DNA from 2 places in the Thermosynechococcus sp. HY213 genome. Region 1 is predicted to be linked to the other one. Evidence: riboswitches for the same ligand, from Rfam matches in the RefSeq annotation. Region 1 holds a riboswitch; the other holds the start of a gene.
What was found. Region 1 has a riboswitch for cobalamin ahead of metE (5-methyltetrahydropteroyltriglutamate--homocysteine S-methyltransferase). Riboswitches for the same ligand answer to the same signal wherever they lie in the genome.
Positions count from the first base shown of each region.

Region 2: it holds a riboswitch for cobalamin, as region 1 does, so the genes downstream of both, RHK62_RS04065 (sirohydrochlorin chelatase) here and metE (5-methyltetrahydropteroyltriglutamate--homocysteine S-methyltransferase) in region 1, are expected to answer to the same signal.

Region 1 covers NZ_JAVKVB010000016.1:102,094-117,883, forward strand. Annotated here, with positions in the region: gene RHK62_RS10070 (polyribonucleotide nucleotidyltransferase) at 1-1,559, opposite strand, end outside; gene RHK62_RS10075 (hypothetical protein) at 1,630-2,655, opposite strand; gene RHK62_RS10080 (hypothetical protein) at 2,857-3,246, shown strand; gene menA (2-carboxy-1,4-naphthoquinone phytyltransferase) at 3,280-4,176, shown strand; gene RHK62_RS10090 (DUF5340 domain-containing protein) at 4,164-4,430, opposite strand; gene RHK62_RS10095 (GNAT family N-acetyltransferase) at 4,475-4,981, opposite strand; gene RHK62_RS10100 (NAD(P)H-dependent oxidoreductase) at 5,153-5,809, opposite strand; gene RHK62_RS10105 (His/Gly/Thr/Pro-type tRNA ligase C-terminal domain-containing protein) at 5,938-6,090, opposite strand; gene metE (5-methyltetrahydropteroyltriglutamate--homocysteine S-methyltransferase) at 6,344-8,596, opposite strand; cobalamin riboswitch at 8,888-9,033, opposite strand; gene RHK62_RS10115 (SufE family protein) at 9,185-9,634, shown strand; gene thrS (threonine--tRNA ligase) at 9,815-11,632, opposite strand; gene RHK62_RS10125 (response regulator) at 11,881-12,585, shown strand; gene recR (recombination mediator RecR) at 12,587-13,195, opposite strand; gene RHK62_RS10135 (peptide chain release factor 3) at 13,203-14,828, opposite strand; gene galE (UDP-glucose 4-epimerase GalE) at 14,873-15,790, shown strand, end outside.
Region 2 covers NZ_JAVKVB010000007.1:173,270-189,059, reverse strand. Annotated here, with positions in the region: gene RHK62_RS04100 (EpsG family protein) at 13-1,017, shown strand; gene RHK62_RS04095 (glycosyltransferase) at 1,025-1,768, shown strand; gene RHK62_RS13090 (glycosyltransferase) at 1,690-1,992, shown strand; gene tviB (Vi polysaccharide biosynthesis UDP-N-acetylglucosamine C-6 dehydrogenase TviB) at 2,062-3,339, shown strand; gene RHK62_RS04085 (NAD-dependent epimerase) at 3,367-4,383, shown strand; gene RHK62_RS04080 (AAA family ATPase) at 4,401-6,749, shown strand; gene RHK62_RS04075 (hypothetical protein) at 6,760-7,203, opposite strand; gene RHK62_RS04070 (2-isopropylmalate synthase) at 7,184-8,818, opposite strand; gene RHK62_RS04065 (sirohydrochlorin chelatase) at 8,893-9,924, opposite strand; cobalamin riboswitch at 9,957-10,098, opposite strand; gene RHK62_RS04060 (peptide ligase PGM1-related protein) at 10,134-11,660, opposite strand; gene RHK62_RS04055 (hypothetical protein) at 11,791-12,207, opposite strand; gene RHK62_RS04050 (SUMF1/EgtB/PvdO family nonheme iron enzyme) at 12,329-13,462, opposite strand; gene egtC (ergothioneine biosynthesis protein EgtC) at 13,437-14,219, opposite strand; gene RHK62_RS04040 (DUF2232 domain-containing protein) at 14,360-15,070, shown strand; gene fni (type 2 isopentenyl-diphosphate Delta-isomerase) at 15,067-15,790, opposite strand, start outside.

The DNA of each region.
Region 1 (15,790 bases):
ATTTTCATATCCATTTGCAGGGCGGTAATACCGCTATCGGTGCCGGCTACCTTGAAGTCCATGTCGCCAAGGAAGTCTTCAATCCCCTGAATGTCGGTGAGGATGCGCACCTCATTGCCCTCCTTGATCAGCCCCATGGCCGCCCCACTGACGGGTTTACGGATCGGTACCCCGGCATCCATCAAGGAGAGGGTGGAACCACAAACGGATCCCATGGAGGTAGAACCATCGGAAGAGAGCACCTCCGACACGACGCGAATCACATAGGGAAACTCCTCTTTGGGAGGAATGACCGGTTCGAGGGCACGCTCGGCGAGGGCACCATGGCCAATTTCCCGCCGCCCGGGCGATCGCAGGGGTTTGACTTCACCCACAGAGTAGGGGGGAAAGTTGTAGTGGTGCAGATAACGTTTGCTGTCCTCCGGATGCAGATCATCGAGGGCTTGGGCATCGGCAGGAGAACCGAGGGTGGTCACAGACATCACCTGCGTCAAGCCGCGATTAAAGAGGGCACTGCCATGAACCCGCTCTGGCAGAACCCCCACCTCACACCAAATGGGACGCACTTCATCGAGACGGCGGCCATCCACTCGCACCCCTTTTTCAATAATTTGCTGCCGCATGAGTTTCTTCGTCACGGCCTTAAAGAGGGTAGGCAGGGCTTTCGGGTTTTCCGCTGCCGCCACTGCGACCGGGTGATCCGCTGGCAGGGCAGCAATTTCTTGGGCGATCGCCCCTTGCACCTCATCGAGGGCAGCATCGCGAACATTTTTGTCCTTTTCAAAGCGTTTGAGAATGGCTTTGACCGGTTCAACAGCGCGATCGTAGATGAAGTTTTCCAAGGTGGGGTCGATCGCCGGCGGTTCCGCGTGGACAATGTCAATGCCCAATTCCTTGAGGAGATCCCGCTGCGCTTGAATCAGGTCTTGGATCACCTCATAGCCAAAGTCAATGGCTTCAATCATGTCGGCTTCGGGCAGCTCATTGGCACCGGCCTCCACCATCACCACGCCATCGGGAGAGCCGGCCACGACCAGATCTAAGCCACCGCGCTCAATTTCTTTGTAGGTGGGGTTGATAATAAACTCATCCCCCACAAGGCCCACCCGCACTGCTGCCATTGGACCATTAAAGGGAATTTGCGCCAAAAGAACAGCGATCGAGGCTCCCGTTACCGCCAATACATCGGGGGGAACATTTTCATCCAAGGAAACCGTCGTGGCTACTACTTGCAGATCATCGCGCAACCATTGGGGAAAGAGGGGGCGCAGCGGCCGGTCAATCAGGCGACCAATGAGAATCGCTTTTTCGGGGGGGCGACCCTCACGCCGTAAAAAACCGCCGGGAATCCGCCCAGCGGCATAGAGGCGCTCTTCGTAATCCACCACAAGGGGTAAAAAATCAATGCCTTCGCGAGCGGCGGCACGATTCGCCGTCACGAGTACAGCCGTTTCTCCCGAACTAATGAGAATGGAACCGGCAGCTTGGGGGGCAAATTTTTGCAATACTACCTTAATATCCCGCCCATCTAGGGGGATAATCTTTTCTAGACCCTTCATTGGCGTTCTATTTTTTCCTTCTTCCTATTTCTTTCTCTCTACTAGGATAGCCGCTTCTGCCACTCATCCGCTAAAGTTCAAGGATCAGCCGTGTGCCCCCAAGGACGGCAAGACTGGGGGTCGCTGTCCAGCTTTGGGTTAATAAAATTTGTATCAGTTCTGCCGATCGCCGGCTGCTGGGGCTGTCCTGTAACCCCAAATAGAAACTGGCAGAGTGGTGGCTATCTTGACCGAGCACTTTCAACAGATCATCAGCGTAGTGAATGGCTTTTTCCATCTGGGTTTGCAAGTTAGTCCACAGATCGACATTGCGAAGATTGCTCAGGGTTTCGGCCACCACATCTTGACGGTGTTGAATTAGGATGGTTCGCGGCTGTAGCTCTGGCGGTAAATCCGCAAAGAAAATGGCCGGGCCATAGCCAATGAGATGAACCATCTCCATCCATTTCGTTTGTGGCAGCAGCAATTGGCGGACAATGTGGCAGGCAAGGGCAGTAATAATTAACCCTTGACTATGGGCGACAAGGTACAATTCGGCTCCCGCTTGTAACCCCTTGACGATTTCATAGGCCAACCGCAGGGTGGGACGCGGCGCGCCGGCTGGAAAGGCACCGTAGAGATACTGGACAAAATCCCCCCAGCCTAATTTTTGTAGGAACGAGAGGTCAAGGAGTTTCGTTAAGTCAGCGGTGCTATTGATATCGAGGGGGCGCTGTTGCAGTTGGCTCGGTTGGGCGATCGCTAGAATATCGGCATCATCGGTCAGATCTTGAGTCACCAGTTGGCTAAGGAGTTTGGCATACTCATAGCGGCGATCTTTGCTGGGGTCTGGGGCTGGGGTCTGGAGCCAAAAACGGTAGAGTTCTGCCTTACCGAGGAAACTTTCCAAGAGATCCGCTTGGAAGCCATGGGTCTGATTGTGAATGCCCCGAATTTCTAAAGGATAAGTCGCTGTGAGTTCGGCAAGGCGGTTCAAATCCCGCCGTTGCTTGGCAGCATCGCTCCCTATCCCATTCACATGGAGTAAACGCCGCCGTAGGGGGACGCTCAGGGGGTTGCCGGGCAAAATAATCGTACCGTCTAGGGGAGAGGTCATAGGGAATTTGGAAAGTCTAATGAGAGAATTTGGTGAAACGCAATAAAAGGCGGCTAAATTGTGATCATCGTCACAGTCATTCTATCGGGGGATGGGTCATACTAAATAGTGACTCAGTACTATCCGAGTCATCAACAGGGAACACACAACGAGCCGACAGACTGTAGGTAAGTTTGTCGGTTTTTTTTTAGAATTTCAGGCATGCCCCACAAAAAGATCACGGTTCGTTTAGATGCTGAACTCTATGGCCAACTCCAACGCTGGCAAGTCCAGCAGGGATGCGGTTCCCTTAGTAAGGCAATTCGTAAAATTTTGCAACAATCTCTTCAGCCGACGGAGATGGCCTGTCCCACAGTTTTGCAGCGACTGAGTGCCCTAGAACGGCAAGTGGCCGCCCTTGAACGCCGACTGTGTCCGCCTCAACCCACTATCGAAACGCTGACGATCGCGGAGCTAGAGCGGCTGACTCGCCCACAACTGGTGGCCTTAGCGCGGGACTTGGGCATCTATAGCTATAAGCTGAATAATCCAGCGTTGCGGCAGGCCATTTGGGCAGCGAAACAAGCGATCTATGGACAGGAGCGGCAATGATATGCTGACGAAGGTGACTCAAGTATGGGTGAGATGGCTAGTCCGTCAGAATCGATAGATCGCTCCCGTTTGTGGTTGGCGGCGATTAAACTGCCCATGTACAGTGTGGCAGTGATGCCCATTTGGTTGGGCACGGCGGTGGCGATCGCCGAAACGGGAAGGGTGCACTGGTGGCCTTTTGGGTTGTTTCTGACAGCGGCAGTGCTGATTTTGGTTTGGCTGAATCTCAGTAATGATGTGTTTGATGCCGAAACGGGGATCGATCGCCGCAAGTACCATTCGGTCGTCAATCTCACGGGCAAAAAGCAACTCATCTTCTGGCTGAGCAACCTCTGCTTACTCTTGGGGCTACTGGGGATTGCGGCCATTAGTTGGTTGCAACAGGATGCAACGGTTTTAGGGTTGGTATTGCTCTGCTGTGCCCTAGGCTATAGCTACCAAGGCCCGCCCTTTCGTTTGGGCTATTTGGGCTTGGGGGAGCCGATTTGTTTTATCTGCTTTGGACCTTTGGCGATCGCTGCTGCCTACTATAGCCAAGTGCAAACCTTTAGCCCTAGTATTTGGCCAGTGGCTATCCTCAATGGTCTAACGACAACACTGATTCTTTTTTGCTCCCACTTTCACCAAGTGGCCGATGATCTAGCCGCTGGCAAACGTTCACCGGTCGTGCGCTTAGGGACGGCTCGCAGTGCTCAACTGGTCTATGGTGCCTGTGGTCTTTTTTATGGGGTGTTGCTGGCCAGTGTCGCATGGGGAATCCTGCCATGGCCAACACTGCTGGCTTTGAGTTCACTGCCTTGGGCGATTTATTTGTGCCAGCGGATGGCGCAATTTCACAGTGTCCCTGAGCAGATCAAGAACTCGAAATTTATTGCGGTGCAACTGCATTTTTGGAGTAGCTTGCTCTTGGGATTGGGTTACTTGCTCTGAGCTGGGGGGCGATCGCGATTCAGCGACCATTGGTACTCCACACTGCCGCCTCTCAATTGCCATTCCTCCTCAAACTGCTTTTGCAGCCGCAGGGCTTTGCGCAGATGAATGACCGCACTATGGAGTTGCTGGTAACCACTGGAGTGGGGAGGGAGGGCGGGCAACGAGACCTGTTCCAAAATTTGCAGCGCTAACTCGTAATGGATGTGGGCAGGAACAGGAATCTCATCTGAGGGGGCAGAAGAAAGAGTCACCGGGGCAGACACCTCCAAGGAACGACTATCTAGATTTCCGCTTTCTAGCGGCGGCGGGGACGGCGATAGGTCAACCGCTCGGAGCGATCGCGCTCGTAGGCAATCAGCCGGCCATAGATTTCGTGCTTGGTTAAGTTTAACGAAAAAAAGACATGCCGCCGCGGATTGCCAAAGCCCTTACGCGTAAAGAACTTCACTGCGGGCGTGTTGGCCGGATCGGTATCCACCAGCATAAATCGCGCCCCCTCCTCAATCATGCGTTCAATGAGCTTATCTACGAGCTTATCGGCAATCCCCCGCCGTTGATACTGCGGATGTACCCCCAGCCAGTTAATGTAGCCATAGACCCAAGGGGCTTTGCTAATAATTGTGCCTAAGATAAACCCTGCCACTTGCGAGTCGGCTTCGGCCACCAGACAGTATTCGGGATCGGTGTTGTAGAAACCAATAACCTCCCACTCATCCCAGATGCGATACAGCGAGGGATACAGATCACTGGTGAAGAGTTCCTCACCAAGGTGAAATACAGGGGCAATGTCGTCAATGCCCATCTCGCGAATAATAATGTTGGTGGGTTCAGAGCGCTCTTCTTCTTTGGCGGGAACGATTTCTAAATCAACTAAATTGTGGTCAATGGGATCATCGGTGTGCAAAGACATACAAACGTTTGTACCGAGCTATTTCTAGCTTAGCCTATGTCCAGCGGGGTCAATTCGTGAACCTTAGCGCACTTCCACAACTGCCTCTAGGGGATAGCGTACCTTGGGCAAAGTCGCATAGTTGTCATCGGCCGCTCGATAGCCCGCTGCACATAGAACGACGGCATGATAACCCTGGGCAGGTAGACCGAGAAGGCGATCATATTCTTGGGGCAAGAAACCCTCCATCGGGCAGGTGTCAATGCCCAGCAGCGCCGCCGTCACCATAAACTGACCCAAAGCAATATAGACTTGGCGGGTTGACCATTCATCAACATTGAGGGGGTAGGGGGGTGACTGCAAAAAGCCCTTGACCAAGTCCCCATACTTTTGCAGATTTTCCACTGCGGTTTGGTGGACTTCCGCTTGCCGTGCAAGGTAGCGATCGACGTCCGTAGCATTGAGATTGGTTTTAATGGCAAATACCACTAAGTGGGAGGCATCCACCACCTGCCGTTGATTCCAAGTGTGGGGGAGCAGGGCTTGGCGTAGCGCAGGCGTCTCAATGACGTAAAACTTCCACGGTTGCAGGCCAAAGGAAGAAGGAGCCAGTACCAGACTTTGTAGAAGTGTTTGCCACAGATCCACAGGAATTTTGCGATTGGGGTCAAATTTCTTCGTGGCGTAGCGCCATTGCAGTTGTTGCAAAACCGTTGTTGGTGAAATCGGTGTTTCAGTCATTCTGTTCCCTAGAGAATTGATTAGAGCGATTACCCAAAGGGTACGCTACGCGATCGCGAGAACCACTCGCCGCTCATTTTGACAAACTATTAAAGGTGAGGTCAACTGCCCTGTAGATCAATTGCCCACTATTGCCACTGAATATCGGCATCGATCGCAGTCATGGCAGAGGTGAGTTTTTCAACCAGTTCCTTAACAGGGAAAGCGCCGACATCTCCCGCTGCACGGGTGCGGATACTCACGGTCTCGCTTTCGACTTCCTTGGCACCCACAATGCCCATCACAGGAATTTTCTAGGTTTCAGCATTGCGGATTTGTTGACCTAGCGATCGCCCGTACGATCCACACTCATGCGGATGTCCCATCAGCCGAGGTCAGGTGCCCCTACCAATCATGGAGCAGGTCTTTAGGCATGGGGCAGCCTGCTTACAAGCATTGCCCCGCTAATCGCAGGAATGGAAACGCAGTTTTGAGTGGTGGAAAAATCCTGCGATTTTAAGGGGGCAACGGTGCGCTGGCAGCGACAACAGATCCTCAGTTGGTAAGACGAGCCCCTCGCAATTGCTGGGCGGCGGCCACCATGTTTTTCAGTGAGGGAATCACTTCCTCCCAGCGACGGGTTTTCAGACCGCAGTCTGGGTTAACCCAAATCTGGTCACTGGGTAGATGGGCGATCGCAGTCTCCAGCTGCTGAACCATCTGCTCAACAGTGGGAACTGCCGGACTATGAACATCATAAACACCATTGCCCACCTGCTGTTGATAGCCGGCATCAGTAATTTCAAACAGCGTTTCATTGTTACTGCGGCTATTTTCAATGGACAACACATCTGCATCTAGGCGCTCGATATGTTGAATAATGTCGCCAAACTCCGAATAGCACATGTGGGTATGAATTTGGGTTTCTGGCTTAGCCACACCAGCCGCCAACCGAAACGCATCGACGGCCCAAGCCAAGTACTCCTGCCAACGTTCCGGCTTGAGGGGTAATCCTTCCCGTAAAGCGGGTTCATCAATCTGGATAATCTTTGCCCCAGCAGCTTCTAAATCGGCCACTTCATCCCGTAGAGCCAAGGCAATCTGCATCGCCTGTTCGCTACGCGGAATATCGGTGCGGGTAAAAGACCAGTTAATCATTGTTACCGGCCCCGTCAGCATACCCTTGACGATTTTTTGTGTCAACGATTGCGCCACCTTAAACTCTCGCACCGTCATTGGCTCGGTTCGCGCTACATCCCCATAAATAATGGGTGGACGCACACAGCGACTGCCATAGCTTTGCACCCAGCCGTGTTCAGTAAAGACAAAACCAGTGAGCTTCTGGCCAAAGAATTCCACCATGTCGGTGCGTTCAAACTCGCCATGCACCAATACATCTAGGCCAATTTCTTCCTGCAATCGAATGCATTTGGCAATTTCAGCATCAATTGCTGCTTGGTACTCAGCAAGGGTGATTTCTCCGCGCTTGAGCTTCACCCGCAATTGCCGCACTTCTGGGGTTTGCGGAAAAGAACCAATGGTAGTTGTCGGAAAGAGCGGTAAGGTGGGCTGCAGTTGGCGGCGTTGTTTATAGGGCATAGCCCGTTCCAGATCGTTGACGGTTAAATTGCGCAACCGCTGTTGTACCACTGGATTCACAGGCCTAAATTCCTTAAAGGCCTGCCACTGGGCTTCAATCTCTGCCAATTGGGGGTGCTGGGCAAGGGCTTTGGGACTCTCCTGCAGGGTCTGTGCCAATAGCACCACCTCATCCAACTTTTGTTCGGCAAAACTCAACACCCGCCGCAATGGCTCTGGTAACTTCACTTCTCGTGCTGCATCGTAGGGGACGAATTGTAAAGAGGCTGAGGGGTGCAACCGGATATTAGTTGTGATACCCTGAATCGCTGCTAAGGTTGACACGACAGGTTCTGGGCAAATTTTCCAAATGTTTCGGGCATCCACAATACCCACTCCCAGCTGTTTATCCCTTGGGAAACCATACTGCTGCAATAATGCCAAGTTCTGCCCACGGGTAAAATCTAGACTAATGCCGGCTACGGGCAACGTCACCACCCAAGGATAGGCAGCGCCGAGATCATCAAAGTAGGTCACTAGGTAAATCGGCAAGCCAACTTGACAGAGCGCATCAAACGTTGATTCATACAATTCCCTGAAGTTGTTGGTGTCCCCAAAAACCAAGGCAGGTTCGTGGATTTGTACCTCAACCACCCCTAGGTTCTTCAATTCAGCCAACAGGATAAGATAGCGCTCCACTAGGCAAGACAACGCTTCCTCTAGATTCATCTGCAGCCGACTCAGCCGTAGCAGGGTTAAAGGCCCTAGCACCATGGGAACGGCGCGATCGCCCAAGACCCTTTGGGCACGACCGATGATCCCCAGAAAATCACTAAAGTCCGCTGCCTGAAGAGGCTGACTCATTTCGGGAACCAAGTAGTGATAGTTGGTGTCAAACCATTTGGTCATCTCAAGAGCTGGAATCCCCTCTTTGCCACGAGCCATTGCAAAGTATTGCTCCAGCCCTGTAAAGGCTTGATACCGCTGTGGGATGAGACCGAGGCGGACACTCCAGTCAAGGACGGGATCGTAAAAACTGGTATCGCCAACGCCAATGCGATCAATGCCAGCCTTTAGTTGCGTTTGCCAATTTGCCAATTCAATCTCTTGAACTGTTTGTAGCAAATTTTCTTGATTGTATTTGCCATTCCAAAAGGCTTCCAATGCCTTTTTCAGCTCACGATTTTTACCAATACGGGGGTAGCCTAGCGTTGCAGTTTGAATGGTCATTGTTGCAGTACCCTGAGTTTTGACAGTTCTCTCAATAGACAAAGAAAGATAGCTGTTTTCAGCCCAACAAGCAGTACACTTCCAGCATCATCAGCAGAACCTAACGTGGGTCACTGCAAGAGCAACCCCTTGTCTAAGTGCTTGTAGGTGCTTGAAAATCTCCAAAATCACTTGTGCTACAGTAACGGCAGCAACGTTGCGAGAAAAGGGCGGTAGGGGGGTTCTTTACCTAGGCAAATTAATGAAAATTGAAGCATGAAGAACATCATCTGTACCTCGCAGATGTTGGCATAACGACATTCACAACTCGGCGGGCATTCTGACTGAGAGAGTAGTGCCTCTCATCACAGCTGCGGGACAGCGGCAGATTTGCACTGCACTTTCCCCCTTGCGTCTGATGGCTGATCCCCACCAGAACCGAGTGAGTACATTCAAGGCTAACACAAGTTATGAGTTAAGGGTAAGAGCACGGCGGTCTATTGGTATGAAAAGCTGCCCCTAGGTTGACTGCTGCCGTTATTGTGCAACTGCTGAGGCTAAAATGAGAAATAGTTATCATTTTTCTCAGCAGCGTTCTTCTAGGTAAATATGCCCTCCGCCTGCCAGCCTTTACCGGCTTCCCTCGATCGCATTGTTCAGCGGTTCCAACAGATCTCAGATCCAAAGCGGCGCTATGAATACTTACTGAGCTTTGCAAAGCGCCTGCCGCCATTTCCTGAGGAGCAGAAGGTTGCCGCCAACCGCGTACCCGGCTGTGTCTCCCAAGTGTACGTGATGGCCTCTTTAGAGCAGGGCAAGGTGATTTTTCAGGGGGATTCTGACGCTCAAGTGACGAAGGGATTAGTGGGGCTATTGGTTGAAGGGTTGAGTGGGTTGACACCTGCAGAAATCCTCCAGTTAAAACCTGACTTTATTCAGCAAACCGGACTGAATGTCAGCTTAACCCCCTCGCGAGCCAATGGCTTTTACAACATTTTTCGAACGATGCAACAGCAAGCCCTAGCCTATCACTTGGCCGAGACTTCGTGTCACACTTAAAAATCTCAGCTGATGGGACTACAGCAGCAAAAGCTGGGCTGGGTGCTAGAGAACACCCTTACGAAGGAGGATAATCTTTTAGTTGTAGGATGACGCAACAGTCCCCGCAACGGGGACATTAAGCTTCGTTTGCGGATTTAACACTTCTGCTTATACTCCCTATTCGCCAGAAGGCTCGGCCTACTGCCACTGAATCTCGGCATCCATTGCATTCACTGCCGATGTCAGTTTCTCGATGAGTTGTTCAACAGACAAGGCGCCGACATCTCCCGCTGCACGGGTGCGGATACTCACGGTCTCGCTTTCGACTTCCTTGGCACCCACAATGCCCATCACAGGAATTTTCTGGGTTTCAGCATTGCGGATTTGTTTACCTAGGCGATCGCCCGTGCGATCCACACTCACGCGGATGCCCTGCTCTCGCAGTTGAGCGGCCACACGTTCGGCATAGGGGCGTTGCTCATCCCCCACGGGCAACAGGCGCACTTGCTCGGGTGCCAGCCAGAAGGGGAAATCCCCTGCGTACTCCTCAATGAGAATGCCAATGAGCCGCTCCAGCGAGCCAAAGGGGGCACGGTGAATCATCACCGGTCGGCGGCGGGTATTGTCCTCAGCAACGTATTCCAAATCAAAGCGCTCAGGCAAATTGTAGTCCACCTGAACCGTTCCCAGCTGCCACTCGCGACCGAGGGCATCCTCAAAGATAAAGTCGAGCTTGGGGCCATAGAAGGCGGCCTCCCCAATCCCCAAGAAATGCTCCATGCCCAACTGTTCTACCGCTCGCTGAATTGCTGACTCCGCCTTTGACCAAGCCTCATCGGAGCCAATGTACTTGTCGGATTTGGGATCGCGGAAGCTCAGCCGTGCCTTGAATTTATTTAAACGCAGACAGCGAAAGACCGAGAGAATGAGATCAACCACATTCAAAAACTCGGCATCCAACTGCTCTGGCGTGACAAAAAGGTGGGAGTCATCAACGGTAAAGCCCCGCACCCGCGTCAAGCCCCCCAATTCCCCGGACTGCTCATAGCGATAAACCGTACCAAACTCCGCCAACCGTAGGGGCAAGTCACGGTAGGAGCGCAACTCACTTTTATAGATTTGAATGTGGAAGGGGCAGTTCATTGGCTTGAGGACAAAGCCCTGCTCGTTGGCTGCCGCCTCAGCATCTTCGGCCATCAGGGGAAACATATCCTCTTTGTACTTTTGCCAGTGGCCAGAGGTCTTAAATAGATCCACACGGGCAATGTGCGGACTCACCACCGGTAGATATCCCCGCTTCATTTGCTCTTTTTTGAGAAACTCCTCGAGGGTTGAGCGCAGAATCGTTCCCTTAGGAGTCCACAGGGGTAGCCCTGGTCCTACAGGATCAGCGAAAATAAAGAGACCCAGCTCTTTGCCCAGTTTGCGGTGGTCACGGCGCAGGGCTTCTTCTTTGCGGCGTTTATATTCCGCCAGTTGTTCTGGGGTTTCCCAAGCAGTACCGTAGATGCGCTGCAGTTGGGCTTTGGTTTCATCGCCGCGCCAGTAGGCACCGGCAACACTTTCAAGGGCGATCGCCTTGGGGTTAATCTCGCCCGTATTTTCAACGTGAGGTCCCGCACAGAGATCCCACCACTCATCCCCCAAGTGGTAAATCGTAATTGGCTCCTCGAGGTCTTGGAGAATTTCCAGCTTGTAGGGTTCCCCTAGCTCCCGGATGCGGCGCTCGGCCTCCTCACGGGTCACTTCCTCGCAGATCACCGGCAACTTGCGCTTAATGATCTTGACCATCTCCTTTTCAATGAGCTTCAAGTCTTTTTCGCTGAAGGGTTCGGGGTGGTCAAAATCGTAATAAAATCCACTCTCAGTCCAAGGACCAATTGTGACCTGCGCCTTGGGAAACAGCTTCTGGACTGCCATTGCCAAAATATGGGACGTGGTGTGGCGAATACGCTTGATCCGCTCCGATTCACTGGTTTTGGGAAGGTGGATAGGGGCAGCAGCAAACTCTGGCATAGGGGCTGATCTATCTAACAAATCTTTCATCCGGCTGAGACTTCTATTGTGACATTCTCCTGCCCTCAAGGGTGGGTCTTTGACCCCAAATTTTTGGGTTCAGGGACGCTTTGCCGCAGTGTAAGGCGAGTGGCCAACTCCAAAAGATAGGGCTATGCTAAGGTTGAAATCACGTAGTGGTCATGCCACTGCCGCCCTCTATTCACAATCTCTTGCTATAGGAATCTTGTATAGAATGGAGTGTTTCCGTGACTAGCCGCAAAGTCCTTGTCATTGATGACAGTAAAGTAATCCGGATGCGCGTCCGCGAGATGTTGCCAGAGGGCGACTACGAAATCCTTGAGGCCAAGGATGGCCGTGAAGGTCTGCAACTCATTGAGCAGTCTGAGCCGACGTTGATCATGCTGGATTTTCTGCTGCCGAAGGTGAGCGGCTGGGAAGTCTATCAAGAATTGGAGAAAAATGATCTCCTTGGCGCTATCCCCCTCGTAATTATGTCAGGGCGCAAGGAAGAGGTCACCGAAAAGCTCCAAGAACCCTTTGAGTGGTTTGAGTTCATTGAGAAGCCCTTTGAAAAAGAACAACTCGAAGCAGCAATTCAAGAGGCCTTTCGCAAAGCCCGTAAGCCCAGACCCGTCAAAGCAGCAGCTCCTGCGGAAGTAGCGGCTCCCGTTGCTGTGGATCTCACCCCCGTCTATGCCAAACTGGCCGCCCTTGAAGGTGCCATTCAAGCTTTGCAGGCACAATCTGTCAAGGCAAATGACTTTGCTCAACTCCAAGCAACGGTTGCGCAACTGCAACAGCAACCAGCGGCAACAGGTAGTGGTGGGGATGACAATCGCCTCGCCGCTTTGGAAGCGGAAAACCAGCGGTTACACCACGAGGTCGAGCAACTGAAGCGAGCCATTCACCAAATTGTGACGGCATTGCGGCGATTGCAGGGGGGGCACTAAGCTACTGCCACTCAATTTCCCGGCGACCGGCAAGGGCACGGGCAAGGGTCATTTCATCGGCATAGTCGAGATCACCGCCCACCGGTAGGCCAAAGGCAATGCGAGTGACCTTCACAAAAGGCCGCAGCAGCTGCCCCACATAGAGAGTGGTTGTTTCCCCTTCAATACTGGGGTTGATGGCCAAGATCACCTCTTGCACCTGCGGTTGGCTGGCGCGCTGAATCAGAGGTTGAATGTGCAGGTGTTCGGGGGTGATGCCCTCTAGGGGCGAAATGAGTCCGCCCAAAACATGGTACTTGCCGTGGTATTCGCGGGTTTTTTCAATGGCAATGACATCGCGGGAATCAGCCACCACACAAAGGAGATGATTGTCTCGCTGGGGGGAGGCACAGATGTCGCACACGGGTTCGGCAGAGAGGTGGAAACAGATAGAACAAAGCCCCACCTGCTGTTTCGCTTCAAGGAGAGCTTGCGCCAAGGCTTGAATATCAGCCTCGGGACGTTTGATCAGGTGAAGGGCAAGACGTTGGGCGGTTTTGGGGCCAATGCCCGGCAGGCGTTGCAACTGCTCAATGAGACGAGCAAGGGGACGGGTATAGACACTACTCATGGGGCAGCTAGGCAGACACAGCAGCGGCAAGGGGGGCGATCGCGCTCAGGCGCAGTTTGGGATGATCTGCCATTGTCTGTTGCAGATTCCACTCATTCTTAAAGAGCAGCACCGGCCGTCCCCAACTGTCTTTGACGGTGACAGCATTAAAGATGCGGCCAATGGCTGCAAGGGCTTCCCAACCATCCAGTACCCAGCGCGCAACGGTATAGGGGAGAGGGTCAAGACGAGTTTCCACACCGTATTCGTTTAATAGGCGAAACTGCACCACTTCAAATTGCAATTGGCCAACTGCCGCCAGAATCGGTTCTCGTTTCGATTCATCGGTAGAGTACATGATTTGCACGGCACCCTCTTCCCGTAGCTCATTCACCCCTTTTTGGAAGGATTTGAACTTGGAGGGGTTGGGGTTGCGCAGATAGGCAAAGAGTTCTGGGGAAAAACAGGGAATGCCTTCATATTCCAATTTGGGGCCGACATAGAGGGTGTCGCCAATGGCAAACATGCCTGGATTATTCAGGCCAATCACATCGCCCGCATAGGCCGTTTCAAGGGATTCGCGACCTTGGGCAAAGAGTTTTTGGGGACGAGAAAGGCGGATGGTTTTGCCGGTGCGAGCATGGTTGACGGTCATGTCCTTTTCAAATTTGCCGCTACAGACCCGCACAAAGGCGACGCGATCGCGATGTTTCGGATCCATATTGGCCTGCAGCTTAAAGACAAAGCCAGTGAAATGCTCCTGCGTCGGATCAATCGCCCCGCGATCGCTCTTGTAGGCCATGGGTGGCAACGCATAGGTCAAAAAGTGCTCCAGAAACAGGCGCACGCCAAAGTTGGTCATGGCACTGCCAAAGAAGACGGGAGTCATTTTTCCCTGATGCACCAAATTGAGGTCGAGTTCAGCACCAACCCCATCTAGCAGTTCCAGTTCGTCCTTGAGTTGGTGATATTCCAAGCGATAGGGCTCAATGTAGGCGTCAATGGCCGAATCGCCAAGGGCAAGGATGGTTTCCGCCGCAGCACGGCTACCGTGGGTCGTGCGCTCAAAAAAGTGAAAGTTGCGGCGCACGCGATCATACACGCCGCGAAAGCGATCGCCCATCCCCAGCGGCCAGTTCACAGGATAGGGAATCAGCCCCAGCTCCTGTTCAATTTCATCAATCAGTTCAAGGGGTTCCCGCCCCGGCCGATCCAGCTTGTTGATGAATGTAAAAATCGGCAGACCCCGCAGTTGGCACACCTCAAAGAGCTTACGGGTTTGGGGTTCTAAACCCTTGGCCGCATCCACCAGCATCACGGCATTATCAGCCGCCGCAAGGGTGCGATAGGTATCTTCACTAAAGTCTTGGTGGCCGGGGGTATCCAAGAGGTTAATCTGATAGCCTTGGTACTCAAACTGCAAGACCGTCGAGGTAATCGAAATCCCCCGTTGTTGCTCCATTTCCATCCAGTCAGAGGTGGCTTGCCGCTGTGCCCGTCGTGCTTTGACGGCTCCCGCCTCGTGAATAGCCCCACCGTAAAGCAGTAACTTTTCCGTCAGCGTCGTTTTCCCGGCATCCGGGTGAGAGATAATAGCGAAATTACGACGTCGTTTCACCTCTTGGGTGATTTCATGGTGCAAGTCACTGGTCATGGCAGAATTTGTAGCAGCTTTCCTAGTGTAACAGATGGACTTTAATGACAATTAATAATGGTAATAATTCGCCGCTGATTCTGGTCACCGGGGGCGCGGGCTATATTGGCAGCCATACCGTTTTGGCACTGCAGCAAGCCGGCTTCCAAGTACTGATTTTAGATAGCCTTGAGCGAGGGCACCGCGATTTGGTCGAGTCTGTTCTTAAAACAGAACTCATTGTGGGTCATATTGGCGATCGCTCCCTCTTAGATTGGATTTTTCAAACCTATCCCGTGACGGCAGTAATGCACTTTGCTGCCTATATTGAAGTGGGCGAGTCTGTCCGCTCCCCCGATCGCTTTTATCAAAATAATGTTTATGGTGCCCTGACCCTCTTACAGGCGATGGTGGCCGCCGCGATTCCCTATTTTGTCTTTTCCTCCACAGCCGCCGTCTATGGCTTGCCCTCAGAGGTGCCGATTCGCGAAACCTGTCCCTGTGCTCCCATTAACCCCTACGGGCGCTCCAAGTGGATGGTGGAGCAAATTGCTGCCGATATGGGCAGGGCCTACGGCCTCAAGTCGGTAATTTTCCGCTATTTCAATGCCGCAGGCGCCGATCCCGACTCCCGCTTAGGGGAAGATCACCATCCAGAAACCCACTTGATTCCCCTAGTGTTGCAGGCGGCGATGGGGCGACGCCCCCACATCTGCATTTATGGCACAGATTACCCTACTCCCGATGGCACCTGCATTCGCGACTACATCCATGTCGTGGATCTAGCCCAAGCCCATGTGCTGGGATTAAAGTACCTCCTGAGTGGCGGCGACTCGCAAATTTTTAACTTGGGGAATGGCCAAGGCTTTTCGGTGCGGCAAATTATTGAAGCCGCTCAGAGGGTCACAGGTTGTTCGATTCCAGTCGTTGAGGGCGATCGCCGAGCAGGAGACGCCGCAATCCTCGTTGCCAATAGCGATCGC
Region 2 (15,790 bases), on a different contig from region 1:
TCGGTTATACAAATGCCGAAGTGGTATTGGGTATTTCTTTTTAGTATTTATGTCGCTTTTATTGGTCTGAGATTTGAAGTTGGTGGAGACTGGTTTCAGTATATAGATATATTAGAAGCTTCCAGATATCAGCCATGGGTAGGCTTTGAAGCCCTACTTGGTGACCCTGCCTATCACTGGATTAATAAGATTGCTGCTGCTCTTAATCAGGAAATTTATTTTGTAAACTTATGTGTTGCAGTGATTTACACAAGCTGTTTATTTGCTTTTTGTCAAAAACTGAAAAATCCTTACTTGGGTTTAACAGTTGCTTTCCCATACTTAACAACTGTTGTAGCAATGGGTTATACTCGCCAAGCAGGAGCGATCGCTTTAGAGCTACTAGCGTTAATGGCATTAGAATCCAATAAAAAAATAAATTCAATTCTGTTTTTTATTTTGGCATTACTGTTTCATAAGACAGCAATATTTCTGATATTAGTGCCGATATTAATGTTTTTATTTGACGCACTAAAAACAGGAAAAATAATTAATATTCTACTTGTGTCAGCATTATTATTGATAGCTCTATCTGGTGCAATTGCAATTACTAGCATCAGCGATAGATTTTTAGTTCACTATATCGGAGCAGGAATGTCATCTTCAGGTGCTTTAATTCGATTATCCATGAATCTCTTACCTGCAACTATTTTTTTAATCGAATACTATACAGGGCATAATTTCTTTAGAACTTCTTCAAAAGTTTATTTTGCTTTATCTTGGCTAGTTATTTTTTCGTTTGCACTCTTGCTAACAGGTTCTTCAACTGCTGCCGATCGCCTTGCGCTGTACCTAATACCTATTCAGATCTATGTTCTAGGAAATTTGCCCTACCTCTTTCTCACTCAAAGCCGAGAAATATTTTATCGATGGATGCTTCTAGTACTTGGTTACAGTTTTTTAGTATTATGGGTATGGCTGCAATTTGCTGATCATGCTTTCGCGTGGTTACCCTATCGCATGTATCCTTTTATTTAAGATGGCAATGAAAGATCACTATGGAATACCCAAGCTAGATGGGTTGTCATTGATATTGCTTTGCAACAATGCTCAGATGTTAATTAATTTCAGAAGAGATTTGATTTTAGAATTAATTCATACAGGTGCTGAGGTTCATTGTTTAGCTCCAGATTATACACAAGCAGAAATTTCAAAACTAAGTGAAATAGGTGCCATATGTCATCATTTTTACCTTGTTCGTAATGGCATGAATCCTTGTCAAGAAATTAAATCTCTCTTTTCTATTATTAAAACAATAAAAAAAATTAATGCTGATAGTCTCTTGGCTATTAGCTCGAAGCCAATTATTTGGGGATTACTAGCCTCGAGATTTGTTGGTATAAAATTTCGCTCTGCATTATTCACGGGCTTAGGTTATGCATTTACTCCTGACCATCAATTAAAATCAAAAAAATTGAAGATTATTCTCATTTTTTTATACAGGATATACTTGCCTATTGCGGATAAAATTATCTTTCAAAATAAAGATGATTGTCATGAAATTACTCAAGCATGTGGCCTAAATCCTTGTAAAACTTTAATCATTAAAGGAACAGGCGTTAATCTTCAAGAATGGTCGTATTGCGAGCCTTTTTCTCGTCCATTAACATTTACTTTAGTTGCGAGATTACTCATTGAAAAAGGAGTATTGTGTTTGTCTTACCTTCCTACTACCGTGAGGGTGTTCCCCGCAGTACGCAAGAAGCAATGGCTATGGGTCGACCAGTGATTACTACGGACGTGCTAGGCTGCCGTGAAACGGTTATTGACGGCTATAATGGTTACCTTATTCCGCCTCGGGATGTGAATGCCTTGATAACTGCAATGCGGAAATTTATTGAACAACCTAGTTTGATTCCTTCAATGGGGTATCATAGCTATCAAATGGCTTTGGACTTATTTGATGTCAAAAAGATTAATGCTCAATACCTCAAATTGCTCAGTTCATGTTAGTTTTATTAGGATATTGCAACTCTTTTCAAAAAAGTGAAAGATGCCGAAATTAGCGAAGGTGAGTGCATGATGCTTAATTTTTCTGATACTTTTAAGATTGCTGTGATTGGCTTAGGTTATGTTGGTCTTCCTTTGGCCGTTGAATTTGGCAAGAAGTACTATACTATTGGTTATGATGTTAATAGCCAACGTATCGCTGAACTTAAGCAGGGATATGACAGAACAGGAGAAGTCAGTGACACTGATTTGCAAGCGTGTTCCTTGCTAATGTACACAACCTATCTCGAAGATTTAAGAAAATGTAATATTTTTATTATTTCTGTTCCCACTCCAATAGATTATTACAAAGTTCCAGATCTTGAACCTTTAAGAAAAGCTTCCAAGAGTGTTGGTCAGATTTTATCACCTCAGTCTATAGTTATCTACGAATCTACTGTTTATCCGGGTGTAACAGAAGAAGTTTGTGTTCCCATCCTTGAGCAGGAATCCAAACTAAAATTTAATCAAGATTTTTTTGTTGGTTATAGCCCTGAACGAATAAATCCGGGGGATCATAATCATCGTTTAACCACAATTAAAAAAGTTACCTCTGGTTCAACACCTGAAGTTGCTGATTTAGTTGATCGCCTATATGCATCAATTATTCCAGCGGGAACACACAAGGCAAGCTCGATTAGAGTGGCCGAAGCGGCAAAAGTAATTGAAAATATTCAACGAGACATTAATATTGCTTTTGTGAATGAGCTATCTATTATTTTTCACCTATTGGGCATTGATACAGAAGAAGTGTTAGCTGCTGCAAGCACAAAATGGAATTTCTTGCCCTTTCGTCCGGGATTGGTCGGTGGCCACTGTATTGGTGTTGATCCCTACTATCTAACTTACAAAGCAGCAGCTTGCAATTATCACCCTGAACTGATTCTGGCTGGTCGCCGTATCAACGATAACATGGGCTTTTATGTAGCAGCGCAATTTTTGAAGTTACTCGTCAAAAAGGGAATTGACTTACCTAATGCTCGTGTACTTGTTATGGGACTAACCTTTAAGGAAAATTGCCCCGATTTACGCAACACACGTGTCGTTGACATTATCAAAGAACTGCAAAGTTATGGCCTAGGGGTTGATATTTACGATCCTTGGGTAGATCCCCAACAGGCCAAGAGAGAATATGGAATTTCCCTTATTGAAGAGTTATCTCATCAGTGGGACGGAATCATTATTGCTGTTGCCCACCAGCAGTTTCATGAAATGGGTAGTACTGGCATTCGTGCTCTCTTGAAAACACCGGGAGTTCTTTATGATGTGAAGTGGGTATTATCGAAGGAAGATGTGGACGGCCGCCTTTAGCTACTTTTTGTCATTTGAGGAATCAAGATGGATATTTTGGTGACGGGTGTTGCTGGGTTTATTGGCAATGCAGTAGCACTGGAACTACTTAAGCGGGGCGATCGCGTGATTGGTCTCGATAATCTGAACAATTACTACGATGTCAACCTTAAGAAAGCTCGCCTTGAGCGACTCAGCCCTTTTACGGCAGGTGAGCAATTTGTATTCAGAAAAATTGACCTCGTAGATTGTACAGGGGTGAACCAACTCTTTAGAGACTTTACCCCCCAACGGGTCATCCACTTAGCAGCGCAAGCGGGTGTACGCTACTCGATTGAGAATCCCTTGGCCTATATTGACAGTAATATTGTAGGTTTTATCCACATTTTGGAAGCCTGTCGCTACCATCAGGTAGAGCATCTCGTCTATGCCAGCACCTCAAGCGTCTATGGTGCCAATAAAAAACTGCCTTTTTCGGTTCAGGATAATGTTGATCACCCCTTGAGTCTCTATGCGGCCACCAAGAAAGCCAATGAACTGATGGCACATACCTACAGCCACCTCTATGACCTGCCCACTACTGGACTGCGCTTTTTTACCGTCTATGGCCCATGGGGGCGCCCCGACATGGCACTCTTTAAGTTTACGAAAGCCATTTTGAATAATGAACCGTTGCCTGTCTTTAACTATGGTAAGCATCGCCGCGACTTTACTTACATTGATGACATTGTCGAGGGGATTCTACGGGTGCTGGATCGACCTGCCACACCCAACCCTTCATGGAGTGGCGAAAATCCTGATCCGGCCACTAGTCTCGCACCTTGGCGTGTTTACAACATTGGTGCCCACCGCCCCGTCGAACTCCTACGGTATATTGAACTCTTAGAAACCTATCTTGGGAAGAAAGCGCAGTTAAATCTTCTGCCTCTGCAACCGGGCGATGTCCCCGATACCTACGCGGATGTGCTCGAACTTAGGGCAGACACAGGCTACGAACCCACAACTCCTGTTGAGATAGGCGTACAGCGATTTGTCCACTGGTATCGTGAGTACTATGGTATCTAACGAGTTGAGTTTGCCCTATGTCAAGTGAAAATAACCATTTGTCTTTGCCCTCTGAAGCCTCTCGGCCAAGTTTGTGGCAGCCGCAGCCAATTGATAAGGTGACCATTGATCAAGTACTTCGCGGGCTGAAGCGGCGCTCAGCAGTTGGCATATTGGCAGGTGCACTAGTCTCAATTGGCTTTTTGGGATACTCTTACCTCTTTTTGAGAAGCTATCGACACTCTGTGTTGGTGCAGGTTGAACCTATCCAATCCTCAGGCGCTCGGCCAGGAGCATCTTTAGAGTCACTCCGTCAGCTTGCTCCAATATCCCTGCCCCTTTTGTCAGGTGAAACAAAAGGTGATGTGGCAACTTTAGTTCAGGTACTCAATAGCGATATCGTTTTGCGTCCAATTTATGAGAAATTTTTAGTAGCAAATCCTGATCTAGATCCAAAACAATATTCGTATCAATCTTTTATTGGATCCTTGAAAATCCAGCCAGCGAAACTAACCTCAGGTAATAGACGACTAGATCAGTCAAGTCAAAAGATTATAGAAATCCAATTTTCTGCAAGAGAAAAAGAAAAGATAGAATCACTCCTAGGAATCCTTGTTGAAGAATTAAAAAGATTTAGTGAAAAGGAAAAGCAGGATCAAATAGCGGATAATCTGCGCTATGTTAACCAAGAAATTCAGAAGACCCTGAGTCAAATTGATGATCTGGAGGATCAACTTAACCAATTTCGCTTTCAGAATCGGGTAGTACGACCTGACCTAGTTGCTTCCCAGTTTAACTCTGCGGCCTCTGGCAGCAGCGATCTTGAAACTTATCTTAGCCTTTTGGATAATTTGATCTCTGCAAGAAATGAAAATAGAGTAAAACTGGAGTCAGCTCAGGCAACGTTTAACTCCCTCGAAGCACAGTTAAGGTTGTCTCCTGCTGAGGCACTTGCTGCTGCCAATCTAGCTGCTTCTCAAAGCTATCAGGAGTTGCTAATAAAATTAACAGAAACGGAAACCAAGCTAGCTGGGGAGCAGGCCAAGGTGAATGAAAACTCACCGACGGTGCAAGTGCTACAGGAAGAAAAGCGACTACTGCTAGAGCAGGCCAGAAAGGAAGCGCGACAGATTACGATTAGAAATCAGGATCAAGTTCGTCAACCCGAAACGCTGATTGGTTATCAAAGTGCCGTTTCTGGGTCTCTAATCGAGAAGTACATAGAGACCAGAATTGAGCTTGAAGCGCTGCGGAGGGCGGATGCTGAATTAAGCAACCAAATTCAGGCCACCGAGGCAGAGATATCGCGAGTAATACGCCTTGCCAATCCTTACCGCAAGATTGAGCAACGTTTTGGAGCAGCACAGGAATCTCTGAGGTTATTACTGCAAACTCGACAGTCCCTCCAACTGCAGATTGCGCAACGAGACTTCACATGGCGAGTCCTCTCAGATATTGACAACAAGGAAGAATATCAGGTAACCCAGCGTTTATTAGTGGCAGTGGTGATAGCTTTGATGCTGGGGGGAGTGTCGGGGCTATTCTTGGCTCTAGTGCTCGATTGGTTGGATGATCGCTTCCTAGAAGTGGAGCAAATTCGCCAACAAACTCCCTTGCCGATTCTTGGCGAGATTCCTCTGACGAAGACATTTGATCAATTGGCCTTTAGTCGCCTAGAAACACCGTTGACGCTCTGGGGATTGCAGCACCGTTTGCCGAGTGCCACACCTGCTTTTAGGGAAAGTTTTTACTTCCTGTTGACGCAGCTAGAGTCGTTGGGATTGCCGCGCTCTTTGGCAATAACGGGTACAGCGGGCAAAGAAGGACAAACGACCCTTGCGATTTACCTTGCGGTTGCAGCAGCGGCGATGGGAAAACGGGTCTTACTGGTGGATGCCAATTTGCGTCAGCCCAGCATGCATCAAGGACTTGGCATTCCCAATGTCGCAGGCCTAGGGGAGTTGTTGCAAGGGGAAATGCCTTTTCCCCACTGGTTCAGTCTTTTGGCAAATCGTGCGGAAAGACTCTGGGTACTGACGGCGGGTCAGGTTCAGCAAGAGCCGATGATACTGCTGAGTTCTGCGCGGTGGTTTGATTTCTTGGAGGGCGCTAAGGATACCTTTGACTGCGTGATTCTGGATGTGCCGCCGATCTTGGCTGCTGCGGAGGCGCATCGGGTTCTGGCAGCGGTGGAGCGGGCGCTCTTGGTTGTGCGGTTAAAGAAAACGCGACGCGAAGCTTTTGCTCAGGCACTGCAGGCTTGTGATCTGAGCTTACAGCAAAAGCTGCTTGGGATTGTCGTCAATGGTGTAGCTGTCAACCACCGAGATTTCAGAGGTTATCAGAACAGTGCTGCTGAGTCAGCGGTGGCACCCCTCGCTGTCTAAGTCTAAGGTCTCACATCTCCCTTTCGGGGGACAAAATAGCCATTAAAACAGGCCCAAAGAGTAGGGCATGGGCAGCTAAGGTGAGGCCGGTCCAAAGAAGGGGAAGCCAGCGCCAAACTCCTGCTTCTAGGGGCGGAAACAGGGCATAGGCTAGCCAGATGAGGGTTGGCGGTAAAATGATGAGCAAAATAGCTAACACAAGGCCAACAACGGTGACCTGAGAAGAGGGGCGGTGGAGCGATCGCCAGCCTGTACCCGTCCACTGCCAGCGAAAAGCGATCGCCCCATCTTCAAGGCGAGCCGTTTGGCGCTCAGGATTAAGGGTAAAAATGTGGCGGCAAAAGTTACAGGCATGGGTTTCCATGAGCACCATTGGGGCAATTTGGCCATGGCGGCAAATGGGGCAGGGGTAGATGCCGTGGTGCTCAAGGGGCTTAGGGAGTGGTTCCACCATGAACCTCAGCGGTCTGGGGGTGGAGGCGTTGCTGCTGGAGCCCGCGATAGAGACGATTGAGGGCATTCATATAGGCATGAGCCGAAGCAACAATAATATCTGTATTGGCGGCATGGCCCGAGTAAATGCGATCCCCGTGTTGCAGGCGAATGGTCACCTCGCCGATGGCATCAATTCCCGCGGTCACTGACTGCACGGAATACTCAATGAGGCGATTGGGAATTTGCACCACGCGGTTAATGGCACGATAGACGGCATCCACAGGGCCTGTGCCAATAGCGGCATCTGTCAGCTCCTCACCACTGGGCAGACGGATGGTTACGGTGGCGGTGGGGCGGGCGCGATCGCCACAGGAGACCTGCACAAATTCCAGCTGGTAGCCTTGAACATCAATGGCTTGGGTTTCATCTTTAACAATAGCTTCTAGATCCCAGTCAGTGATTTCTTTTTTCTTGTCGGCCAGTTCCTTAAAGCGCAAAAACGCCTTGTTGAGTTCCGTTTCACTGAGTTCAAAGCCCAGCTCGCGCAGGCGGGTGGCAAAGGCATTGCGACCAGAGAGTTTACCCAAAACAATTTGGTTATCGGCAAGGCCAATGAGTTGGGCATCCATGATTTCATAGGTTTGCTTGTGCTTGAGGACGCCATCTTGGTGAATGCCTGATTGGTGGGCAAAGGCGTTGGCACCGACGATCGCCTTATTGGGCTGAATCAGCATGCCCGTTAGATTGGAGACCAAGCGGGAGGTTTTGTAAATTTCGCGGGTGTTGATATTGGTCAGGGGTGCTTCCGATTCGGGGGGACGGCCAAGGAAGGGATTGAAGTACTGCCGCCGCACATAGAGAGCCATCACCAATTCCTCAAGGGCAGCATTGCCGGCGCGCTCCCCAATGCCGTTAACCGTACACTCCAGTTGCCGTGCCCCATTTTTGACTGCTTCGAGGAAGTTGGCAACGGCCAAGCCCAAGTCGTTGTGACCATGGACTGAAATGACGGCACGATCAATATTCGGCACGTTTTCCTTGATGCCTTTGATCAGGGCGCCAAACTCGGCGGGGGTGGTGTAACCCACCGTGTCGGGAATGTTAATTGTTGTGGCACCGGCGTCAATCACCCGTTCCAAAACTTGATAGAGAAACTCAGGATCCGAACGCCCGGCATCCTCAGGGGAAAACTCAACATCATCCACAAAGGACTTGGCATAGGCCACCATTTCGGGGGCAATTTCCAGTACCTCAGCGCGGGTTTTCTTCAGTTTGTACTCTAGGTGGATATCCGAGGTGGCAATAAAGGTGTGAATCCGCGGATAGTAGGCGGGTTTGAGGGCTTTTGCGGCTGCTTCAATATCTTGGCGGGTGGCACGAGCCAAGCCACAGATCACCGGCCCCGTTTCGGTGCCCACGGTTTCAGCAATCCGCTGCACCGCCTCAAAGTCACCGGGACTGGCAAAGGGAAAGCCTGCTTCAATAATATCCACCCCCAGTCGCGCCAGTTGACGGGCGATCGCCAGTTTTTCATCCACATTTAGGGAAGCACCGGGCGACTGTTCACCGTCCCGCAGGGTGGTATCAAAAATTAACACCCGGTCAACCGTCTGGGGAGGATATTTAATACGCATAGACAAGCCCTATCTAAGCTTGAGAAAGAGTAGCAGTCATCATTTACTCTAACATTTTCGCTGGGGAGCGATGCTTAGGGAACTTGCCAAATGCGTTGGTGGTAACTGGGCAAGTGATCCAAGTCCACGGTTGATCCATGGTGATGGTGGTGAGGGTGATGACCCCCGTGATCATGGCTGTGGGAGGGGTGCTCATGATCCTGATGATGGTGGTGATGATGGCTATGGCCTGCCACCAAGCGGAATTTGCAGGCTTCACAGTTCATGGCCACCTGCCCCGTATGGGTTTCAATTTCCCGCTGCCGCGTGAGATAAAATAGTTGCGGATGCAGGCCAATTTCCGGTAGGTTCACGTATTCAACACTGGGATAGGCGGCTTGGGCTTCTGCGGTAAGGGTATAGATTTTCTTGACTAGTGCCCCTGTAAACATAAAGTGGGGCAGGACAATGACGCGGCGGGGCTGGTAAAGATTCGCCCGCCCAAATCCTTCGGGTAGGCGGGGATGGGTAATGCCAATAAAGCAGACCTCAACGGTTTTGTAGCCACTGCCTTCCCAGAGCATGCGGGCTAGCTTAAAGACATCGCCATTGGCATCGGGATCACTGGAGCCGCGTCCCACCACTAGGAGAACGGTTTCTTCGCGGCCAATGCCTTGGGGATTAAATTCTGGTGAGTCCAAGAGTTCAAGGCGCGATCGCCACAGGGTTAAAATTTCGGGGGCAATACCATAGTGGCGGCCATAGTGATAGCGCAATTGCGGAAACGCCCGCCGCGCCCGATCCAACTCATTGGTAACGTCAAACTTATTGTGGCGAGCAGCAAAGAGTAAAACTGGTAGCACTGACAAATCTGTATGGCCTGCGGCAGCACACTGGCTGAGCACCTCAAAAATCGAGGGTTCCGTTAACTCCAGAAAACAGGGAAAAACAGGCCGGCAGGGATCCAGTTGATAATAGGCTTGGGCAAAGTCCAAAAATGCTTGGCGACCTTCCGGATCGCGCGTCCCATGACCGACGAGTAAAAGCGGTCGAGATTGGGGGAGAGGGGGTAAATCGAGGCTAAAACCGAGGGGATTGAGAATGGAATCGTTGAGCGTAACAACCACGTTGAAACTCCATGCCCGTGCGACGCAGGCAAACAGAGTGAACCACAGCAAGTAGGCATTCTGGCTGAGGGGGGTTCCCCATCACAGCTGCGGCACAGCACCAGACTTGCACTGGATTTTCCCTACAGGCTGCTCTTCACAGTGAACGTTGCCAATTGTAGCGAGATTCTCAGACCCCTGTCTATGCAGGGGGTGGGCACATGAGAGACCTATAGCGCCGCAGCATCGAGAACGCCAATGGTCTGGTCGTAGATGGCTTGGGCTTCTTCGGGGGTGTTACCAATGCTGACGAGTCCCAGCTTACCAAATTCCGAGAGTGCCCCCATGAGGTGAAAGACAGTGCCCGTTTCGGTGCTGGAGTCAAAGTGGAGATGGTAGCGGGCAATCATATCCAAGAGATCATTGGGCAGGAGGCCGCGATAGTGGGGTTGGCAGAGGTTATCGGAGGCAATGTAATACTTGGGACGGCGGTGCTTGCTGTAAAACAGTCCAGAGGCTAGCTCATAGTGGCCATCGGTGAGGAATTTTAAGGTCATAAAGGGGTGCGTAGTACCACCCTTGCGCAAGTTAATTTCAATGGCGTAAAGCTCCCACCCTGCTGTTGTCTGGGTTGCAACAACGTCCACACCAAAACAGCCGATCACCCCCTGCTGTGCCAAGTACGTCCCTACCTTTTGCCCCAATTCTTGGAGTTGTTGGCGATAGTCGGCATGGGCGGGAAATTCACAGCCAATGAAAATTTGACCTGTGGGGGCATTGAGTAACTGTTCATGGGTGGAGACGATTTCAACACTGCCTTTGGGGGTAATACAGCCTTGGACACTGGGCGATCGCTTGACTGTCCCTTCCACAAAGGCTTCGACAATGCCACCCAGATCCATAAATCGCTGCCGATAGGAGAGCCAAGTTTCATTAGGCGCCTGAAAGACCATCTCCTCTAGGCTATTTTCAATCCGTTGTAGATGATCGGGGGTGTGTGGGCTGCCAAGGGGGCGCAGTGGGCGCAGATCAAGAAGAGCATTGCCTTCTCCGGAAAAAGCCTCATTGAGTTTCACCACCACCCGTTGCAGTTCAGGAGATTTCTCTTGGAGGTGAGCGATCGCGCGCACCAGTTCCGGTACCCCCTGCAAAAAACCGCTGCCCATCGGATGGGGAATGCCTGCGGCCGCAAAAAGTTCCCGACTGCCCGCCTTGGTTCCCCAGTAGAGGAGGTCGGGATCCGTCGAGTAGAGGGGAATGCCTAAGCGTACCGCCAGTTCCCGCTCCAAAGGGGTGGAGTTAAAACACACCATGTAGGCTTGGTTGGGACGCAGGGCTTGACGGATACGCTCCAAAAGGCGAGGCCGCTCTAAAATTTTCGCAGTCAAGGGTTTATCGGAGCGATCGTAGGTGGCCAGCAGCAGCAGGCGATCGCGGGCATGGGAACTGGGTACGCCGGGGAGTAAATCCAGATAATAGTCAATAATGCTGGGGTGCAGCGGCTGGGACGTCACGTAGATCATGCGGGTACGCGGATTCCGCAACTGGATCAGCGTATAGAGTTGCCGCTCCTCGTAGTGGGTATAGCCGGTGATCTTGGCCAGCTCCGGTTGGGGAAAGCTCAGGGAAGGCACCACCACAATATCGCGCTCAATGCCGCCGGGACCCTTGGGTAGTTCAGGAATAAACGTTTCTGTCCCGTCCCAGCACTCCAAGAGTCGCGTTTGCAGTTGGCGGAATTCCTCAGCAATTGACATCAAAACGCCCCTATGCCCTTGTCCCTAGTTTAGGGAGTTTGAGTCGCACTCATCGCTTGGGGGTCATCTTGTTCAAACTTTCTTTACTGAGGAACGGTGCTTCGTTTGCTCAGCTTCAATAGCCAACAAACTAAGGTTTGCCATCCAGTTCAATGTACCTGACATGCACCTGAGCGGGGCGCAGAACAAAGGGATTTTGCCACTTGCCGGCAGGACTGGGGTACGTTTTTTCGGGATAGGAGAGCAAATCGCTGTAAACGGCGCTTAATTCAATGGGAACACCTGCTGGCACATTAGTCATCTTAAAGGTACATTGACCATCCTGAGCACCAGCGGCAGGACCAGTAGCAAATACCTTGATGGGCGGTAAATTTTGCGGTTTAGCAACAACTTGAATCGCTGAGCAGGCAGCCGGTGCAACATTGCCCATTTGATCGCCAAAAAAGATGCGACCTTGCAGCGTTGCTGTGGGAAGTGCCAATGCTGTGACAGTGTGAGCTAGGGTTCCAGTTAGGACAAGCAAAGCGGAAAAAGCGAAGTTTCTCATAAGGTGCCTCGCAAGAGGATAGTTGATAGTCTGATTCTGGCGAAGCCTAAGGGGAGTGCCCGTGAAAAGGATCACAGGATCACGGGGAACTTGGGCACAAAATTAACCCACTTCACCCAGTCTAGGCCTCAGACTCAATCGGGAGTGCTTCTAGTTGAACATAGCGGGCGCCGGCAAACACCTCACGGGTGGTGCGGCTATACCAATTGCGAAATGAGGGTCGCTTGAGAATGGGGCGCGTCCAGTGACTACCGCCTTTTAGAACAAAATGCTTGCCATCAAAGTAGGGCGCAGAATACCCCCGGTAGGGATAGCTCTGGAACTCCGGATAGGGGGCAAAGGGACTTTGCGTCCACTCCCAAACGTAGCCCTGATTCAAGAGTCCCTGCTGAGCAGCAATCTCCCATTCCCGTTCACTGGGGAGACGTTTGCCTTGGAAATGGCCATAGGCTTCAGCCTCATAGAAACTGAGTCCCCACATAGGTAAGTCCAAATCCTCAGGAACGGGGTAAAAGGGTGCTGTGATCCCCTCTGCTTCGCGCCATTCCCAACCACTGCTGGACCACCATTCCCGCCGCTGATAACCACCCGCTTCCACAAAGGTGAGAAATTCCCGCCAGGTCAGCGGTGCCGCATCAATCGTAAAAGGAAGTAGTTCGACACTCTGGACTGGCTGCTCGTTATCAAGGGCTAAGAGGTCTTCACTGCCAATGACATAACTGCCAGCGGCAATCCGTTGCCAAGACTGAGGCGAGGATAGGAGAGGGGGCAAGGTGGTGAAAATCCCCTGCATCGCCAGCACCATTTGCATTGTTTCACTGTGTTGGGCTTCATGCTGCAAAATCCACCACCAGAGACGGACTTCCCGTTGCCACTGCTCGTCGCTAAGACTGTAGAGGCGATCGCCCGTCTTTTGGCGAATCTCTGCTAAGTAGTCAAGTAGCTGGCCACGCGGCGGTAGATGCTGTCGTTCGGCCTTGGGGCGGCCATCGGCGGCATACCAATAGCGATCGCGATCGCTCACCCCTGAGGATTCCGGCAAGAGCCAAAAAGCTTCTGTGTAGCCAATGTGTCCCAAATGCCACCCCACGGGACTATAGAGGGGATGGGGCTGCGCACAAAGGACGGCCTCGCTCAACTCAGCCACAAGTTGGCGTGTAAATTGCCGCTGGTTCTGAAAGGCTTGCCAAAGGGCTTCGCGATCCCAAGGATTAAACGGGGTTGAGGTCTCAGAAGGTATAAATCTCTGGTTCACTCTGCAAACTCATCAACAGCAGTTTATTTTCGGGTAAAGGATACCACTCCGTTTGCTGATCTACCGGCTCTGAGGTGAGTTGAATTTTCTCGGCATCCTGACTCCAGTACAGGGTGGGGGGTGGTGTGCCCCGCCCACAGCGGGTGGCGAGAATATAGACGCCATCAGTCAGAATCATGGCGGCACTGACACTGGTACGCGCTGCCTGCGCTAGGGAAAAAACAATTTGCAGTGTTTGCCGCAGTACCATCAACGGTGACAGTTGCGGATTCAACACCAATTCATTGCAAAACAGGGCAAAGAGGTGCTCAGAGTCTGTAGAGCCTTCAACAATGTTGTAACAAATATCCGACAGGCGATCGCGCATAGGGCGGTAGAGGGTTTGGTGAAAGTTCTCGATAAAGCCATTGTGCACCCCCAGCCAGCGTCCCCAGCGAAAGGGCTGCGTATTCGTCATCTGCACGGGTTGACCCGGTGTGGCACTGCGGACATTGGCCAAAAAACAGGTAGATTGAATGTAGCGGCTTAAATGCTCAGTAAAGTTAATATCATGCCACATGGGCAGCGTTTGCCGATAAAGAAAGGGGGGCACATCTTGGCGGGCAGCATACCAGCCCACCCCAAAGCCATCGGCATTTAAGCGTCCCGCCGTCATTTCGCGGGGTTGATAACTTTGCACCAACAGGGAATGGGGAGCATCCACCAAGGCATGGGCAAGGGACGTTTTGCGCCCCATATAGGCATAAAGACGGCACATAAATTAACATGTAAGCTTGATAGGAATACCTTACCCCCGATTCTAACTTTCAGCAAAGGATTTTTCAGGGCGCTATATCCAGTTTGAGAGCTGGCAGTAAAGCTTGCTAGAGTGTAGAGAAAAAAGGTTATCTGCAATCAATGAACCCAACGGATTCCCTAGAGGATGATTTTCCCGACGTCGAAGCCATTGTGCCCCCTGAGCAGTCCCAAGCCTTGGGGCGATCGCAAATTCAGCGCACCTTGGTGATCACAGAAACAGCCTTCCTTGCCAGTACCGCTGCCCTGCTGTGGGTGATTAACTTTTATTTGCCCATTGGTCCAGTCTTGCGCCTATTTTTTCCAATTCCCATTGCCTTGGTGTATTTACGCTGGAACCGCCGAGCGGCTTGGATGGCGGCGATTGTCAGTGCCTTGCTCCTTTCTGTGTTGATGGGGCCACCCCGCAGTCTGCAATTTCTCTTGCCCCACGGCATGATGGGGGTGATTTTTGGCGGCTGTTGGGCAAAAAAAGAGAGCTGGGAACGCTCGATTCTCAGTGGCGCTGTGATTGGCACCGCAGGATTTTTCTTTCAGATTAGTCTTGTGTCCATTCTGCTCGGGGAAAACCTCTGGATTTACTTCAATCAGCAGGTCACGAATTTCATTGATTGGGTGCTGGTCAACCTCAACCTGCTGCTGGAGCCAACGGTGACCCTGATCCAAGTCGTGGCACTGCTACTTGTCTTTTTCCAGTCCACGGTGTATGCCTTAGTGGTGCATATTTTGGCATGGACACTGTTGGAGCGATTGGGCAATCCGATTCCGGATCCGCCCCCGTGGCTGCGCACGATCCTTGAAGACCCCCGCTAGATCCTTTCGAGACAGCGACGCTGATAGAGGGCTTGGGGAGTGGCACTGCCGGTACAAAACAGCACGGTTTTCAATTCCTCAAGGATAAAATCAATGCGTTGCGCAAGTGTCTCCTCTGATTGATGGGCGGCCTGCAAAAAGGGGCGCGCTAAACCGGCAAGACTAGCACCGAGGGCAAGGGCCTTGGCCACATCAATGCCATTTTGAAGTCCGCCGGAGGCAATTAGGGGCGTATCTGGTAGGGCAGGATGAATTTGCTCCAGACACTGCGCCGTAGGCATGCCCCATTCGGCAAAGGCCTCTCCGAGGTACTGCTGACGCCCATCCTGAGCACGCGCTGCTTCCACCTTAGCCCAAGAGGTTCCCCCTGCCCCCGCCACGTCAATAGCGGCTACTCCCACCTCCACGAGTTGCTTGGCCACGTCGGCACTGATACCATTGCCCACTTCCTTCACAATCACCGGCACCGGCAGGGCACGGCAGAGAACACCAATTTTCGTCAACAGTCCCTTGAAGTTGCGATCGCCCCCCGTTTGGACGGCCTCTTGTAGGGGATTGAGGTGCAAAATCAAGGCATTCGCCTCTAGGAGATCAATAATCTTTTGGCATTCATTGACACCACAGCCATAGTTCAACTGCACCGCGCCAAGATTGGCTAAGAGGGGGATAGTGGGTGCCTCTTGACGAATGGCAAACGTGGTCGCCACCTCTGGATGCTCC